2 regions of the Sutcliffiella sp. NPDC057660 genome follow, and region 1 is predicted to be linked to the other one. Evidence: riboswitches for the same ligand, from Rfam matches in the RefSeq annotation. Region 1 holds a riboswitch; the other holds the start of a gene.
What was found. Region 1 has a riboswitch for S-adenosylmethionine ahead of ACFVAD_RS08120 (sugar ABC transporter substrate-binding protein). Riboswitches for the same ligand answer to the same signal wherever they lie in the genome.
Positions count from the first base shown of each region.

Region 2: it holds a riboswitch for S-adenosylmethionine, as region 1 does, so the genes downstream of both, metK (methionine adenosyltransferase) here and ACFVAD_RS08120 (sugar ABC transporter substrate-binding protein) in region 1, are expected to answer to the same signal.

Region 1 is NZ_JBHVHV010000006.1:126,786-129,969, reverse strand. It holds gene ACFVAD_RS08125 (sugar ABC transporter ATP-binding protein) at 1-231, opposite strand, end outside; gene ACFVAD_RS08120 (sugar ABC transporter substrate-binding protein) at 553-1,671, opposite strand; SAM riboswitch class I at 1,786-1,893, opposite strand; gene ACFVAD_RS08115 (aminotransferase-like domain-containing protein) at 2,117-3,184, shown strand, end outside.
Region 2 is NZ_JBHVHV010000029.1:9,760-12,943, reverse strand. It holds gene abc-f (ribosomal protection-like ABC-F family protein) at 1-344, shown strand, start outside; gene metK (methionine adenosyltransferase) at 691-1,890, opposite strand; SAM riboswitch class I at 2,064-2,232, opposite strand; gene pckA (phosphoenolpyruvate carboxykinase (ATP)) at 2,498-3,184, shown strand, end outside.

The DNA.
Region 1 (3,184 bases):
TGCATCCTTTGGCGTGCGGATGGGAAGGAGATTTCCGTCAAGCGCAATTTGGCCGGTATAGTGACTGTAGGCTCCGGAGAGAACCTTCATCAGTGTGGACTTTCCTGCACCATTGGCTCCGATCAAGGCATGTACCTTACCGGTTTCCGCTGTGAAATCGACCTGACTTAATGCTTTCACTCCCGGGAATTCGATGGAGATGTTAGTCATTTGAAGTACCTGGGTGGGCATGTTGAGTCCTCCTTTCATAAAAGTAGTAAGTGAATAACGGTAGTTGTTAGAATGATTGGTAATTGTGTTAGAATGTTTGACGAAGTTGTTAGAATGGTGGCTAACTGTGTTAGAATGATTGGATTTTCTGTTAGAATGATGAAAAAAACTGTTAGAATGACCCGATTTTCCTTGTTGATATTGCTACCGTTAAGTTTGAATTCCAGCAAACTTCCCAATTCTTCTACCAAACACCAAGCTTTTTCTTGTAAACCCTTCTAATTTCCAAGAAAAGCTGCCCAAAAGTCAGATGATGACTTTACGGACAGCCCGTTCACTATGCTACTTCTGATAATGCTCCTTCAGTACCTTCATCCAGTCCTCTTCAAATGCGGAGGAGGTTCCCCAGCCTTCAATGATATCTGCGAGATTCACCATATTGACGGCTTGATCCGATTTGCGAAGCTCCTCTTGGGAAATGAGGGAGGCCTCAAGGTCATAGGTTTCCGGCGTTTCCTCGCCGGCCAGCTTCTTTGCAAGCAGTCGCAGGTTGACGGCACCAATCAGTTTCGGATCAACTGCCGCTGTGTATTTCCATGGGCTTTTTTCTGCCTGGATTTCCTGAAGATCGGCATTGGATACATCGATTCCATAGATCTTGATCTCGTCACGTCCTGCTTCCTGGATCGCGCGTGCCGCACCGATTGCGAAGGCATCCCATGTTGCGAAGATGGCGTCGATTTCACCTTTTTTATGCTTATTCAGCATTGCAGCTACGGCATTCTGGGTCTGAACGGATGTATCAGCAGCTGCCACACCGAATCGCTCCACTTCCTTGATGCCGGGATTGCCAGAAAGCGTGTCCTTATAGACTGCGTTCCGTCTTACCATTGGAGGAAAACCGTCCACCCAAAGGTAAACAATATTTGCTTCCCCATTAAAATCCTTCACCAACTGATCAAGTGCCAATTTCGCAAGTGCTTCATCGTCCTGAGAGGTCTGGGTCACTCCTGCTACAGTTCCGACATCCGGATTGGAGTCAAACGTTACGACGCTCTTGCCTGCTTCCACAAGCTTCTTTACTCCTTCTACAGTCGCGGCATCGTCCCCGTGGGAAAGGATGACCCCATCATAATCCTGAGTGACAGCCTGCTCGATTGCATCGTGGAACTTGGCGCTGTCCCCGTTTGCGGTGAATACATCCACTTCAAAACCGAGTGCTTCCCCTTCCTGCTTGGCACCTGCAAGGAATTGAGCGGTATGATCATCGCCGCCGATTTTGCGGATAACCTTGATCTTCGCACCTTCCCCATCTGCAAAGCGCTCCGGTACATTTTCAAAGGAAACCTTTTCCTTGGCTCCTGCAGTCTGTCCGGAATTCCCGGAGGAACATCCTGTTAAAAGTAGTGATAATGATAGTGTTGCGGCAAAAAATGATTTCACAATTGTTTTCTTCTTCATGTTCATGACTCCCCTTTAGGTTTTTCTATTTTTGGCCAGGGAGGAATTCTACAAAATAAAAAAACCTCCCTGAAAAGAGAGGTTTCACCGCAATATATATATCGGGATGCTCCTCTCTCATCTTTCAGAACACAGATATGTCCTGCAGGATTTAGCACCAATTCCATATGGAACGGTTGCCGGGCATCATAGGGCCAGTCCCTCCGCCACTCTCGATAAGAGAATACAACGTATATTCTATTAAAAAATTTCTAATTATCACTTTAATTGGTTGAAGCAATAATGTCAAGAATTTATTTTTCCGAAAATTTGGAGAAACCAAGGGAATTCAGCATTTAATCTGCAAAAAATAAACAAGAATTACTGGAACTGATCAGGGAAGAAGTTTAAAATCAATATAAATGAGTGGGGACAAGGGACCTGTCCCCGGAAAGGAATGGTGAACATGGACGCTGAATCCTTTTTCTCCAATAATATAAAAGCTGCACTGAAGAATAGTCCGCCTGGTGAGTGGATGCCAAATATTCCGGAGAACTGTATTCGGCTGAATTCCGGCTATCCTGCACCAGAGCTTATTCCTGATCAGGAGCTGAAGGCGGCGGTAGCGCGCCTCCTTAATGAGGAGCGGGATTTGCCTCTTCACTATCTAGGAAGTCCGCGTATCGATAAGCTGAAGGAGCAGATTCAAGATAGATTGGCGGAGCGTGGAATGCGTGTTTCCAAAGAGGAGCTATTGATCACTTCCGGTGCATGCCAGGCGATTGATTTGGTTGCCCGGATTCTCCTTGACGAGGAAGCTGTGGTTGCAATGGAAGCACCAACCTATATGGAGGCTTTGGAAATCTTCCAGAACTACACAGATCATTACATCTCCATTCCGGTTGATGAGCAGGGTCTTCAGACTGATCTACTCGAAAAAGAGCTGGCAGAAAGAAAACAGAGCGGCCTCGCTTTGCCGCGTTTCCTATACACTATCCCGACCTTTCAAAATCCTACTGGGACCACACTGACTTTAGAACGGAGAAAGCATCTGCTGGAGCTTGCATCCTCCTACAATTTCCTCATCATCGAGGACGATGCCTATGGGGAGCTTGCATTCAACGAAAGCCCCGCAACATTGAAGTCGATGGATAAAGAGGGACGGGTGCTTCATATCGGTTCCCTCTCCAAGGTCGTGGCACCTGGCATGCGGATCGGGTGGGTAGCAGCAGCGCATGATTTCATTACAGCTCAATGGTGGTTCAAAAAAGACCTCGATCATCCGTTTTCCCATAGCACGATGGCAGCTTTTCTGGAAAACACCGACTTCGAGAAGAGACTGGATATTTTGAAGGGCACTTATTCCGCAAAATGTGGGGCAATGCTCTCTGCCCTAAAGGAGAATATGCCAGAATCCGTTACATGGTATGTGCCTGAAGGAGGTTACTTTGCCTGGGTGAAGATCCCCGGAGCCGATACCGCGGAAATGCTGTCAGATGCCATGGCAGAAGGGGTGGCATACATCCCTGGAAAG
Region 2 (3,184 bases), on a different contig from region 1:
GCTGGCTTGAAGGCGGGAGGCTGACCACTTATACCGGCAACTACCAATATGCTCGTAAAAAGAGAAAAGAATTGGAAAAGGAAAAACCGCAAATAGTTGTTCAAGCTCCGGATAGTAAGAAGGATACTGTCCCTCCCGAACGAGTAAAAAGAAATGCCCCAACTTCCATCGAGCCCAAGAAGATAGAGGCAAAATTGGAAGAACTGGAACTGGCAATATTCCAGTTGGAGGCACAGATGGAAAAAGAGACAGATCTTGCGACCCTGCAAGAGTATCAGGATGACTGGAACATCAGAGAAGCGGAACGCGCCTCCCTCTATGAATTGTTGGAGGATGCGCTTTAAGCATTGTTGAAGCAGGCGATCTATTTCGCCTGTTTTTTGTTGGAGGGCTTGTTTCTTATGCAATTTCGAGTATTCCGCAGTGGATTTTACAGGTAAATTTAAAGATATCAACGGAAATTTTCATATATCCACGTTTTCGGACACTATATCAAAGAGAAAAAAATTATATCAATGAAATTAAAAATATATCCAAGTAAAACAGGCACATATAGATAAAACGCACTTTCCAACAATATTCGACGTCATGGCCCACGACAACCATTCACTGCTCTTAGAAACCAGACACAAAAAAAACTGCCGCCAAACCAGGCACAAAACCTGATTTGGCGGCAGCCACAATAAAAATTTAAGCGTTCGCTTGCTCTTTCAACGCATCCGCTTTATCCACTTGCTCCCAAGGAAGGTCAAGATCGTTACGGCCAAAGTGACCGTATGCAGCAGTCTGCTTGTAGATTGGGCGACGAAGGTCTAGCATTTTGATGATTCCAGCTGGACGAAGGTCGAAGTTGTTGCGCACAAGTTCCACTAGCTTCTCTTCAGATACTTTACCAGTTCCGAAAGTGTCCACTGCGATGGATACAGGCTGTGCTACACCGATTGCGTATGCAAGTTGAACTTCACATTTGTCAGCCAATCCGCTTGCTACGATGTTTTTTGCAACATAACGTGCTGCATATGCTCCGGAACGGTCAACTTTCGTTGCGTCCTTACCGGAGAATGCTCCACCACCGTGACGAGCATATCCACCATACGTATCAACGATGATTTTACGTCCAGTCAATCCAGCATCCCCTTGAGGTCCACCGATAACGAAACGGCCAGTCGGGTTGATGAAGTATTTTGTGTTTTCGTCAATCAAGTTAGCAGGAACTACCGGCTTGATTACGTGTTCTTTCACATTACGTTGGATCTGCTCCAAAGAAATCTCCGGGTGATGCTGAGTAGAGATAACGATTGTATCGATACGTACCGGTTGATCGTTTTCATCATATTCTACAGTTACCTGAGTTTTTCCATCCGGACGTAAGTATGGAAGGATTTCTTCTTTTCTTACTTCTGTTAGGCGACGGGAAAGCTTATGAGCCAATGAAATCGGTAAAGGCATCAATTCCTTTGTTTCATTGCAAGCAAATCCGAACATCAGACCTTGGTCTCCCGCACCGATCGCTTCGATTTCCGCATCTGACATTTGTCCTTCACGAGCTTCCAATGCCTGGTCAACACCCATTGCGATGTCAGCGGACTGCTCGTCGATGGACGTAAGTACCGCACAAGTTTCTGCGTCAAAACCGTACTTCGCACGAGTGTATCCGATTCCTTGGATTGTTTCACGAACGATTTTTGGGATATCTACATAAGTAGAAGTAGTGATTTCTCCAGCAACAAGCACCAATCCAGTTGTTACAGAAGTTTCACACGCTACACGTGCATTTGGGTCATTAGTAAGAATAGCATCAAGGATGGAGTCGGAAATTTGGTCACAAATTTTATCCGGATGCCCCTCCGTTACCGATTCAGAAGTAAATAAACGACGTTGCTTAGTCATTAAAAAAGTTCCTCCTTTTGTATATGAAAAGCGTTTTACCTCTCTTCATGTATAACAGTATGTTTGATACGGATCTCATTTCCTGTTGTGCTGTTCTTTGTTATCTTGTGCAGAATATAAAAAACCTTTCCATAAAGTTGAGGAAAGGTTTGGGTTCAAGAATTAGCCTTTCACTCTTATCGGTCAAGGTCAATGCCTTGCTCAGGTTTAGCACCTTTTCTCAAGCGACAATTTTCTTGTCCAAAAAAATTAGCGAAGTGCTTTTTTCGCGCTCGCCCATTTACCTTTGAGCAGGTTGCTGGGTTTCATAGGGCCTGCCCCTCCACCAGCTCGGAATAAGAGTATCCGTTCAAGGTTCTATATTAGCGTAATAAAAGCTTTATTGTCAACAAAAAACGGCAAATTATTTAAATGAAGAAACAGGAAAAAACATATGCTATCATTAAGTAGATTTGTCCATGTACATAAGCCTCTTTTTCACAAAATGTTAACGGATTCACACTTTATTTCATAAAATAATTTAATTAGTATGGACTATTGGATTAAATGTGTTATACTTTTTAACAGATGAGAAATTAATATACAAGTTGAAGGAGAGTTATCCATGATGAAAACGGTTGGTATTGATAATGGTTTAACTAAATTAATATACGGAAGCAACACGCAAATGCAACTTTCTGTTCCTCAATTAGTGGAGAAAGTATTAAACCGCAATGAAGGCAGCCTGACATCTACCGGTGCCGTGGTTGCTACAACTGGAAAATATACGGGTCGCTCCCCTAAAGATAAATTCATTGTGGAAGAGGATATCTCCAAGGATAAGATTGACTGGGGAACGGTAAACAGCCCAATCTCCGAAGATGTATTCGAACGTTTATATGATAAAGTACTAAACTACTTAGAAAAAAAAGATGAAATTTTCGTTTTCAAGGGCTTCGCAGGAGCGGACGAAAAATATCAATTGCCTATCCAGGTAATCAACGAATTTGCATGGCATAATCTTTTTGCGCACCAGCTATTCATCCGCCCAAATGACGAACAGCTTGCCAAACATGAAACCGCATTCAGTGTTGTCTCTGCACCAAGCTTCAAGGCTGATCCTGCAGTAGACGGTACAAACTCTGAAGCATTTGTCATCATTTCCTTTAAAAAGCGCGTCGTTCTTATCGGCGGTACGGAATATGCAGGTGAAATGAAGAAATCCATTTTCTCTGTCATGAACTACTTGCTTCCTGAGAATGGTATCATGCCGATGCACTGCTCTGCCAATGTAGGGCGTGAAGGCGATGTAGCA